DNA from 2 places in the Leptolyngbya sp. CCNP1308 genome. Region 1 is predicted to be linked to the other one. Evidence: riboswitches for the same ligand, from Rfam matches in the RefSeq annotation. Region 1 holds a riboswitch; the other holds the start of a gene.

Region 1 (5,784 bases):
AGCGTTAAACGCCGCTGACGATACCTTTGTGGGTTGGGCACTGCGACCCAGTGACGACGACACCGCCCTAACCACCGCCTCAGGCATTGGCATTGGCTCCACCCGCCAAGAGCTAGAGGCGTCCTATACCGTCGAGGTGGTTGACAGTTCCCTCGGGATCGAATTTTCGGCGGGGGATCTCTATGGGCTACTTACCTCGGCCGAACCCACTGGCACTATTACCAACCTGTGGGCTGGGGTAGCCTGCAATTTTCGGTAGTGTGAGCCGCTAGGATCCAACTGGGGAAGCAATTCCTCAGGTAACTGTCGGGGCGCAGGGCAACTGAGTCAGCTGCCACTGCACAGGGAATGCCTTGTAGGATGACAGTATGCTCTCCCGCTTAAGGCCCGATTGATGCCCCCTGAATATAGCCGCCCCGACCAACTGCCAGACACGCCCCCCCAGGGCATGAGCCGCGAGAAATATGCCCGGCTGAAGGCCGAGGCCCAAGCCCCCTACAAAAGCCTGCGTAAGTTTATCTATGGGGCTGTGGGGATCTCGGGGGCGATCGGGGCGTTTGTGTTCTTTACCCAACTGCTGGCCGGGCGCGATGTCAGCAGCGCATTGCCCAATCTGGGAGTGCAGCTAGGGGTGATTGGGATTGTGATTCTGCTTTTTCGCCTAGAAAAGAAGGATTAGCCAGTATTTTGCTGGTTCCCTGACGTTTGTGAGGCACATCTTTGCTCAAACCCCTGCTCAAACCTAATCTCCCCAGACTCCTGACATTAAAGAATCTCTCTAACACCCCCCTTTTCAAGGGGGGCAGGGGGGATCACCCTGGCGGATCCCACCAGCGTGAGGTTTCCCTATGACGCTAATTACCGTGCGCCCCGAGGGGCTCTACTGCGAAAAAGGCGACTTCTACATCGACCCCTGGCGACCCGTGGAGACGGCGTTGATTACCCATGCCCACAGCGACCACGCGCGATCGGGCTCGACCCAGTACGTCGCTACCGCTCAGTCAGAGGGCATTTTGCGGCGTCGGCTGGGGGAAGACATTCAGCTTCAGGGCGTAGCCTACGGGGAAAAACTTAAGCTAGGCGAAACCTGGGTCTCGCTGCACTCGGCGGGGCATGTGCTGGGGTCAGCCCAAATTCGGGTGGAGCACAGGGATGAGGTGTGGGTGGTATCGGGCGACTACAAGCGCTGCGCCGACCCATCCTGCGCCCCCTTTGAGGTGGTGCCCTGCGACACGTTCATCACCGAAGCCACCTTTGGTCTGCCGATTTACCGATGGGAAAGCGGTGCCGAAACCACCCGCCAGATCTACGACTGGTGGCAAGGCGATCCTGAGCGCCCGTCGATTCTGTTTTGCTATGCCTTTGGCAAGGCCCAGCGAGTGCTGAGTGAGCTGGTTAAGCTGACTGATCGGCCCGTCTACGTCCACGGCGCAATTCATGTGCTGACCGAGATTTACCGCCAGCAGGGTGTGGCGATGGTGCCGACGATTTGCACGTCAGAAATACCTCGTACCCACAAATTTACGGGCGATCTGGTGCTGGCCCCGCCCTCGGGCCACCGCTCTAGCTGGATGAAGCGGTTTAAACATCCCCAAACCGCCTTTGCCTCGGGGTGGATGGCGGTGCGGGGGGCGCGGCGGCGGCGCGGCTACGAGCGCGGTTTTGTGCTCTCTGACCACGCCGACTGGCCAGGGCTGATTCAAACGGTGAAAGATACTGGGGCCAAAACGGTGTACGTTACCCATGGCCAGTCAGACGTGGTGTCGCGCTATCTGCAAGAATCGTTAAACCTAGCGGCCATGCCCCTAGACACGCTGTTTGAGGGAGAGGGGGATATCTAATGGAAGCAACATCCTGGCTAGACGCAGCGATGGGCGGATTGGCCCTGCTAATTTTGCTGGGAGGTCTGTGGATGCTCTTGAGCGGCGTGAGCGACATGGATCGCTGAGCTTTTCGCTGCACCAGAGCGCAGGGCGGCGGCGTAGGTGATCAGTTTGCTGATGCCGTAGACCACGGTAATGGTGAACAACCCCCCGGCAACCCAGCCCTGAACTTGCTGGGCAATCCACAGCAGGGCGAGGATGAGGGCGATCGCATCTAACACCAGCACACCGAGGCGCGATCGCCAGCCCGCCGCCTGAATCGGCTGCAAACTGGAGATCTCTAGCCGAATCTTAGCCATCAGGTTAAAGCCCATTACGCTCAGCATAATCACCGCCATGCCGCTGCCTAAATAGCCTGCCGCCGCCCCATAAAACCCTGCCAGCTGACCCACGACAGCCCAAACGACGACCCGGCCAAAGGACTGCAACCGAGGATCGCTCCAGCGTTGCCCCACAATCTGAACATGACGTAGATCGACCCTGGCCATATGGGCCTGCTCAAAAATGCCGACCAACAACGCCAGAGCCAGCAGACGATAGGGCCAGGGATGGGGCTGCACCGCCTGGTACAGCAATCCCACGGCTGCGGGCATAAACAGGGCCGCCGCCCAAGCAGGAGATAGGGTCATAGGGAATGCACCGCTGGCTCAACCAAACGGCTTAAGCATACCGCTCCCTCAAGCATTTATGCCTAGGCCCCTGTGCCTATTTCATAACAGGCTCAGCCCCAAGCAGAAATAGGGCAGAATTTAGCCCATTTAGACCCTCAATCGCCTTCCCGGCAGTCTAACCATAGCCCCTCCAGAGAGGCCCTTAAAGGATGGTTACGACTGTGGCCTGGGTCTGTGGTCAACCCCTAAGCTGAAGGAGTCTATTCCAGGATTCGCCATGACCCAGCCCACCCCCATCGCCGACATTGCTTCCGCTGCGGATCTCTTGCAGGTCTATGCCTCTGGGCAGCGTAACTTTAGCAGCATCATTTTGTCAGAGGTTGACCTGAGCGGGGCCGACCTTAAGGGGGCCGACCTCAGCTATGCCGACCTCAGCGGCAGTACCCTGCGCCAGGCCAATCTGCGGGGAGCCGACCTCAGCTACGCCAACCTGGCCGAAGCCGACCTCACCGGAGCCGACCTGCGGGGGGCGATGCTCATTGGCACCAATCTCAAAACGGCCAATCTGAGCGGAGCCACCCTCGCCACTGCCGATTACGACCCTGAGGAAACCCATTTTCCCCAGGGGTTTGACCCGGTGCAGCAGGGTCTAAAGCGCGATCGCTAGCAACTATAGCCGTAGCCCTCACCCTTAGGATGTTCTTAGACGGGCAGCAGGGTATTGACCAGCGTGGTCGCTAAAAACGCAGCGCCAATACCGCAAATCACCAGGCCGGCCCGCTGCATAAACAGCGCTGTAGATCCCTGCTTAAGCTGCCGCCCAAAGAAAAAGGCCGCCATTGCGATGCCCATCTGTACGGTTGTGAAGCCAGCTAGGTAGGCCGCCAGGGGCATGGCCCCAGCTCCGAAGATGGCTTCGCCGTAGGCATACCCGTGAAACAGCCCCGCTAGGGCCGCCAATCCTGTAATGACAATACTCTGGGGCCGATCTCTGAGCGCCAGCAGTACACCAAACCCCAGCACCGACCCAGAAATTACTAGCTCCGCTGCCGGTAGCGTGACACCAGTCAAGTGCAGCCCCGCCCCGGCCATGGCCGCCAGCACAAAGACCATGGGGATCACAATGCCCCAGGCGCTAACTGCTGCCAGCAGCCCCACCGCCACCACAAAGGCTAGGTGGTCGAGGCCAATCACGGGGTGGGCTAGACCCGATACAAAGCCTTCAATAGGGGAGGTAGGCAACTCGCCCCCCATGGCGTGGTGGGCCAAACTGGGCAGGGGCAGCAGCAGCAGGGCGGCGATCGCGCCCCCGATGCCACGCCCTAGCAGCTTCCGTGAAAAACCAGCCGTAATTGATTTCAAGGCAGCCAATCGATAATTCATCCGTACCTCGCAGACGAAGAAAGAACAGGGGAAATTAGATGGGCGATCGGCGGGCGTTCTGGCTCAGCTATTTTGGTGTTCGGCGAGATACCTCGCCGAACACCAAAATAGCCTCACAGCTGCGGGACAGCGGCAGTCTTGCACTGCACTTTCCCCGTTGCCTCCAGTGGCTGATCCCCACCGGAACCGACAGCGCCCAAGCATCATAGCACCGGGCTAATCCGCCTTTCCCCTTAGGTTCACCAATAGTCACCCCCCTCCCCCATCTCCCTCACCTTTCCACTTACTTCACCTTCCCCATCTCCCTTGCCTTCCCCATCTCCCCCATACGCTACCATCAGGCAAACTGCCACCTCTGCCCCCAATGGTTTCCTCGTCACGTCTAGCCCGACAAAAAGAAATTATTGAAGTAGTGCTCGGCAACGGCTGGGACTATATGCGGCGGTTGCTGGTGGGCGGCAAAGCCGACGAGCCCGAGATTCCGCCCCCGGCAGTGCTGCGCAATATTTTGACTGACCTGGGGCCGGTCTACGTCAAGCTGGGGCAGCTGTTGAGCACCCGTCCCGACCTCATGCCCCCGGCCTACATCGAAGAACTCAGCAGCCTGCAAAGCACTGTCCCCCCCGTAGACCCCAAGGAGATTGAGGCTCACATTCGCCAGCACCTGGGGCGGCCCCCGGAGGAGCTATTTGAGCGGCTAGACTACCGGGCGATCGCCGCCGGTTCCATTGCCCAAACCCATAAAGCCGTGCTCAAGGATGGCCGCCAAGTCGCTCTTAAGGTGCAGCGCCCCGGCATCGAGCGCCAGGTCGAGCGCGACATGACCTTAATTCGCGATATTGCCCGGCTGGTGTCGGCGACCCAGTTTGGCCAGCGCTACAACGTGGTCGATTTAGCAGAAGAATTTGCCGACGCCCTCAACGCCGAACTCGACTTCACCACCGAGGCCGCCTACACCGATCAGCTGCGGCGCAACCTGTCTAAAAGCACCTGGTATGACGCTAGCCAGCTGATCGTGCCACAGATCTATTGGGATCTGACCAATACCAAGATTATGACCATGGAGTGGCTGGAGGGCACCCCCCTGCTCAAGGCCAACCTGATGGCTGAAGACGTCCACAGCAGCACTATTGGCCTGCGGGCGGCGGCCACTACGCTGCTGTTTCGCGCGTTCTTTAAGCAGTATTTTGTCGATGGGTTTTTCCACGCCGACCCCCACCCCGGCAATATCTTTTACCTCACTGATGGCCGGGTGGCCCTGCTCGACTGCGGCATGATGGGCCATATGGATCCGCGCACCCGCAATACCATGACCGAAATGGTGTTGGCGATCGTCAACTGCGACGCCCAGCGCTGCACCCAGCTCACCCTCCAGCTGGCCGAACCCCTCAAGCCCGTGAACCTGGCTCGGTTAGAGAGCGACTACACCCGCCTGCTGGGCCGCTACTATGGCCTCAGTTTGGAGCAGATCAACACCGCCGAAATTTTTGGCGAAATTCTGGCGGCGGGCATTCGCAATAACCTGCGCTGGCCCGCTAATGTGGGGCTCTTCACCAAATCCTTGGCCAACCTGGAGGGGGCCGCCCGGCAGTTTAACCCCGGCGTGAATTTAATCGAGGAAGTGCGCCCCCTGATGGCCGACCTGTTTCGCCAGCAGCTGGTAGGGGATGATCCGCTTCAGGCGCTGCTGCGCACGGGGCTAGAGTTTCGCAATCTATCGCTCAGCTCGCCGCGCCAGTTCGGGTTTTTGCTCGATCGCCTCAGTTCAGAGCAGCTCAAATTTACCCTCAGCATTCAGGGTCTAGATGACCTGCGCCGCAGCATGGATGCCGCCTCTAACCGGCAGTCGTTCAGTATTGTGGTGGCGGCGCTGATTGTCGGGGCCGCGATCGTGTCCACGGGGCGGC
Region 2 (5,784 bases), on a different contig from region 1:
GGACATCTACGGTTTTGTTGTCGCCCATAAAATCATGCCCCCAGACCTGGTCGATAATCTGGTCGCGCGACCACACCCGGCGGGGCTGGCTCATAAACAGTTCCAGAATCCGAAACTCTTTGGGGGAGAGATTGACTTCTTCGCCCCTAAGAAAGACGCGGCACTCTTGGGGATGGAGGGTGATGTCTTCAAACCGGAGCACGTTGTCTTTCTCAGCGTTGGTTTTGCCCCGCTGGCGTCGCAGCAGCGCTCGGCATCGAGCCACCAGCTCGCGCATGCCAAAGGGCTTGGTCAGATAGTCGTCCGCGCCAATTTCAAGCCCCACCACGCGGTCGGTTTCGGTGCCCTTGGCGCTCAGCACCAGAATGGGCACATCGATGCCCTGGTGGCGCAGCAGTCGGCAGAGGTCGAGTCCGTTCATGCCCGGCAGCATGAGATCGAGCACCACGAGATTGACCTCGGGCCGATTGGTGCGACTCGACGCCGAAGTGCCCCCCAGCATGTCGAGGGCCGTCAGACCGTCTTCGGCGACGAGAATATCAAACCCTTCTTCGGCCAGCCCCAGGGCTACCGTTTCTCGAATCAGTTCTTCGTCTTCGACGATGAGTACCCGCCCTAGGCCAACCCGTAGGTTTGGCTGAGCCTGGGGTGCGAGATCTACAGAATCCATAGGGAACGGTTAAAAACTGCTCACTGAAATCATATCAGCCCCCAGAAGGGTGAACTGCCTGACAAAAGCTAAGACTTTGTAAACTCCAACTTCAATTGGGGCTTGAATGGGGACGGAAAGTTGCTTACCGCCCGCTCACCAGCGCTTCTATAGCGTCAGCATGGGTGGGTAGAGCATCGGTCAGAACGGTGCAACCCGTTGGGGTAATCTCCACATCGTTTTCAATGCGAATGCCGCGCACCCCTTGAAACTCCTCCAGGCGGCTCCAGCTGATGGCGTCGTCGTACTGGCCCGACTGCCGCGCCGGGCCTAAAATGCCGGGCACCTGGTAAAAGCCGGGCTCAATGGTGACCACCATGTTGACCGCCAGGGGACGATCGAGACGGAGAAACTTCAGCCCAAAGCGATCGCTGCGCGATCGCCCCGTCGCATAGCCCGCCACATCCCCTAAATCTTCCATGTCGTGGACATCTAGCCCCAGCAGGTGCCCCACCCCGTGGGGAAAGAACAGGGCATGCACATCGCGCTCAACCAAGATGTCAGGATCTCCCTTCAGGACTCCTAGATCGACTAGCCCCGCTGCCAGGGTACGACAGGCCAGCAGGTGTAGATCTCGGTACTCGACCCCAGGGCGGGCGACGGCAATGCAGGCATCGTGGGCAGCCAACACTAGGTCGTATATATCCCGCTGGGCAGAGGTGAATTGTCCTGACACCGGCCAGGTACGGGTGATATCGGAGGCCCAGCCGCTCGCCGCTTCGGCTCCCACATCGGCCAGCAATAGATCGCCCGGAGCCAGGCCGTGGTGGTATTGCTCGTTGTGCAGCACTTCGCCGTGAACGGTGACAATACTGTTGTAGGCGCAGGCCATGCCCTGACCGATGATCACCTGCTCCATGGCGGCCCGCACCTGAGCTTCGGTGGTGGCCCCTTGGGTGGCAGCCATACCGGCTTTGTGGGCAGCCACAGAAACCGCCGCCGCTTGTCTGATTTGGTCGAGGGCGTAATCGTCGTGGTGCAGCCGCAGGGTCACGAGGGCTTCAATCAGGGATTGGCTCGGCTCTGGATTGGCGGCAGCTTGGCGGGGCAACGTTGCCGCTTCAGCCCGTTTGGCCTCTAAATCTTGGTAAGGATAGGCGGCGTCAGCCCCGATTTCAGCGGCGATCGCATCTCGGCTAGGGCTCGGCCCGTGCCACAGGGCGGCTTCGGGGGAGGTGTCATCCATAAACAGCGTCAGCCGCCCCCCGGCGAGATGGATGGCGGCGTTGGCCAGGGGCAGCCCCGCAAAATACAAAAAATGGCTGTTGGCCCGAAAGGGATAGGTGTTGGCCGGAAAGTTGCGCGACACCGCCCGCCCCGACTCCAGCACCACCGGCCCAGGATAGATCTCAGCTAGGCGATCGCGGCGGTGCTGCAGCACCGCAGCCAGCGGTAACGGGTTGGTCTGAGGGGGCATAGACAACCAAAGCCGACGACTTCTTTAGTCTGCCACAGCCCACCAGCCCTGGAGAGCTGGCAAGATTGACAATCTAAATCTAGCGTTAACCCTCCGTTGCCCGCCGTTAACCCCAAAGCGGAGAAACATCCCCTAAAATAAAACCAATAAATTATTTTTTTGTGAATTTCCCGTTCAAAATTCAGTTCAAATGAACTATGTTGGATCTATAACGGCTAGCCTATTTCAGGTGCAGCGCTATGGCTTCCTTAACGATTCGGCCAGGGTCACGGGTTCGCCTCAAAGGTCAAGATGACCATGTCCCCGATTTTGTAGTAGTGCGGTGCGATCGCGATCGCTGCTGGGTACGCCAGGAAGGCTGGGCACCAGGCACTGAGATTAATGTCAGCTTCAAACAGCTCTGGGTGCCGCCTGAAGCGGGCTCAACCCTCACCGTGGCGCTGGCCAAGCAGGTCAAAGCCTCGGGGTTGCTCGCTGGCCACGGCGACTACCGCGCTGGAGCCAATGTGGTCTATATGGATGCCTACCGCCGCCGTCAGGCTCCCCACGGGCATTAGCCTGACCATCTAATGGCCCTACAAATCGCAACGATTTGTTGCCGATCGCTTCGCCTCTGAGGTGTTAGGATGCAGCTCTGTCGGTTTTAGCGGGGGTCAGCCGCTAAAGGAAACGGGGAAAGCGCAGCGCAAATCTGCCACTGTCCCGCAGCTGTGAGGCGATTTTAGATTTTAGATTGGCGATTTTGGATAGACATGTATCCAAAATCTAAAACCCAAAATCCAAAATTCTCCGAGTCAGAACGCCCGCCGATGGATGCCCACTTCATATCCATCTGCGAGGTGCAGATGACTAATAGTCTTTGGTTTGCCCTAGAGCGCTGGCGCTCTGGGTCACAGCTTTTAGCCGTTTTTAGCCGCGCAGGGTAATGGCCATGCGCGTACAAGATACGGTTTGGCAGGGCTGCTTTGGCGACTGGCAGCCGCTGTTTATTCGAGAATACTGGCTGCCCCTGGGCCATCTGGCTTGGCAGGGGTTTCTTGAGCATGGTCACGGCATGGTGGTCTGCGAAATCCACGGCGTCACCGCCACGGTGGACTGGAGCCGCACGGCGGTGCCCTACACCGCCCGCTTTGTGCCCCAGGCCGAACTGGCGACCTGCTGGCAAGATCTGAACCTAGCTGCCGATCAGCGACCAGCGGTAGAAAATGCCGTCGCCACCTACGACCCGGCGCAGGACGCCATGCTGCTGCTGCTGGGTGACTCGCAGCCCCATATCTCTTGCTTAAAGGGCTGGGCGGTGCCGCCGCCGGATTGCTCTCGCCAAATGGGCAATCGCCAGGCCGAGTTTACCGTTACTCCCAAATCCTAATTTCTCGGTGTTGTCAGCCGCTCAAGCTTCGGGGCTGGCTGGCGACCCTATTCACCTATGGTTTGAACCCAATGACCCAACCGACGTTATTTGTCTGCGCCCTGTGCAAATTCCCCGCCGCTGAATCTAGCGCGGGCGACACCCCTGGGGGACAGCACCTGATCGACCAGCTCACCGACTGCCTAAAAGCCGAAACCGGCCAGGGCGAAATCGCCCTTCAGCCGGTGCGCTGTATGGCCGCTTGCGATCGCGCCTGCAACGTCGCCCTCAGTGCCCCCGGCAAGCTCACGTTTATTTTCAACGATCTGTCGCCTAGCCAGTCGGCCCCCGACCTGGCGGAGTTTTGTCGCCAGTACGCTGCCTCAGCGAATGGCAAGGTGCCCTACGGGCTGCGATCGCCCGCCATCAAAAAAGCTACCGCCTACGTCCTTCCGCCTTTGGTAGCTGGGGAGGTGGAAGCTGCGATCGCCCGATAACTCATCAACTCAGCCATTCCCAGCCGTCCCTTGCTCCTGTGGAGATGCTCCGTTTAGGGAACGGTTGGGAATAACGACACTCACACCACGATTTCAAACTCTAGCCCGAAGTCCTGCGCCAGAAGACAGGTCTGGTGGTCGGTAATATTTGTGTCGCTCAGCTCCAGATTGTAGAAGTTCACCGTGGGATGGCAAAAGTATGGCCCCGCGTGCCAGGTGCCTACCTCTAGCTTGATAAAGCCGTTGCCGGGGATGTAAAAGGCGCGGATTTGGCTGGGGTCGGGCTGGTCGGCAGCGCTGGGAGGGGCGACTGCCATAAACCAATCTTTGCCCTCCAGCGCCCCTAGGCACTGGGTGCAGCGCTGGTGCCGGGTGATGGCGCGAAACCGGGTGCCCCTGTTCATCAGCGTCATTATATAAAAGCGGGGAATGCCGCGATCGAGCTGGAGCTGGGCATCGCTGGGGCCAAAGACGGCACCATCGGCACGGGGGAAAATCACCTGGCCGAAGGCGGCAAAATTCTCTGAGGTAGCGGGCTGCGCTGTGAGCTGTTGCAGGGTGAGGGGTGGAGCCATCAGTGTGTGATACGGGAAGTGTGAGCGCTGCATGCCTAGGGTTGGCTGTCGCCATGCTTAAATGATGCCTCCAGATTTTGGTGGCCGCTGACGATTTTTAGAGTTTCGATGCCCTCTGCAATTGAGCGCTAGAAGATCGCCCCTCCCAGGAAGCGACGTGGCTGACTCTTCGATGGATAGATTCCAGCCAACTGTCGTTTGCTACAACCGAACCACGCCTAGCTTGCTCCTCTTTTCCTGAGAAACGGGGCTGGGTACCCCGACGGCGGGCCTATCTTCACCAGCGGTGAAGCTGGGTTCGCCATTCACGAAGCTGGCCTCGATCGCCACGAAGCTGGCCTCGCCCCCAGGCAGCTGGGTTCGCCGTGGACGAGGCTGGGTTCACCGCTGACGCAGCTGGGTTCGCCATTTACGCAGCTGGGTTCACATAAAGGGCAGCTGGGTTCGCACCTGGCGGAGTCGGCTGCGATGTGGGGCGTGGATGCCTGGGCGCGATCGCTATTCTGGGATGACCGTAACCCATCGGCCTGGTAGGATTGACCAAACTTTTGACAAATCTTCTATGGCAGATATTCAGGTGGCGATCGCCGGAACCGATGCCGTTGCCGCAACGGAAGCGCTCTTGGCCCTTGAGGGTATTTCTGGAACCTATACGGTTGACGGTGAAACCGACAAGGAGGGCATTCTCATCACCATCGCCACGATTGTTGGCCTGGTAGGGGGCACCCTGCCTGATGACTGTCGCCAATTCGCCCGTTGGGATTGAAAACAGCTGGAAAAACTATCTGCGCCCTATGCCTGATATAGGCACATCTCTGTGCCCCCCCGCCAGATATTGAAGCGATTCCCGAATTTGGCTGGCTCTGCTGTAGTAATGCCATAATCCCCGGTAGCCCCTGTGGATTTTCTCCTGCTGTGCGCCCTCCGAGTGGTTTACCGCCCAGCGTTGTCGATGTCGCCCCATCCCCTCGTCCGTCGCATCCTCGAATAGCAAATTTTGAATTATCACCCCTATGACCCACGACGAGCTATTGCAGATTATCGAGAAAGCCGCTGCGGATGGGGCGACAGAACTTGACCTCTCAGGCAATGATCTCACCAAATTGCCCGCCAAAATCGGACAGCTCACCAATCTGACCCAGCTAAACCTTAGCCATAACCAACTGAGTGCGTTACCCGCCGAAATTGGACAGTTCACCAATCTGACCCAGCTTGACCTCCGCTTTAACCAACTAAGT

What was found. A riboswitch is a leader RNA that binds a small molecule or an ion and turns the genes downstream of it on or off. The one in region 1 is predicted to bind cobalamin.
Region 2: another riboswitch for cobalamin. It lies ahead of VB780_RS27435 (hypothetical protein); the one in region 1 lies ahead of VB780_RS24415 (HupE/UreJ family protein).

What each region holds. Positions count from the first base shown of each region.
Region 1 is NZ_JAYGIH010000081.1:8,330-14,113, forward strand. Features, by position in the region: gene VB780_RS24390 (hypothetical protein) at 1-259, shown strand, start outside; gene VB780_RS24395 (DUF3493 domain-containing protein) at 395-679, shown strand; gene VB780_RS24400 (ligase-associated DNA damage response exonuclease) at 849-1,841, shown strand; gene VB780_RS24405 (hypothetical protein) at 1,889-2,512, opposite strand; gene VB780_RS24410 (pentapeptide repeat-containing protein) at 2,772-3,161, shown strand; gene VB780_RS24415 (HupE/UreJ family protein) at 3,197-3,856, opposite strand; cobalamin riboswitch at 3,908-4,083, opposite strand; gene VB780_RS24420 (AarF/ABC1/UbiB kinase family protein) at 4,242-5,784, shown strand, end outside.
Region 2 is NZ_JAYGIH010000107.1:58,151-63,934, reverse strand. Features, by position in the region: gene VB780_RS27450 (response regulator transcription factor) at 1-670, opposite strand, end outside; gene VB780_RS27445 (aminopeptidase P family protein) at 795-2,126, opposite strand; gene VB780_RS27440 (hypothetical protein) at 2,366-2,683, shown strand; cobalamin riboswitch at 2,748-2,952, shown strand; gene VB780_RS27435 (hypothetical protein) at 3,058-3,495, shown strand; gene VB780_RS27430 (DUF1636 domain-containing protein) at 3,567-3,971, shown strand; gene VB780_RS27425 (ureidoglycolate lyase) at 4,052-4,546, opposite strand; gene VB780_RS27420 (hypothetical protein) at 5,109-5,312, shown strand; gene VB780_RS27415 (COR domain-containing protein) at 5,560-5,784, shown strand, end outside.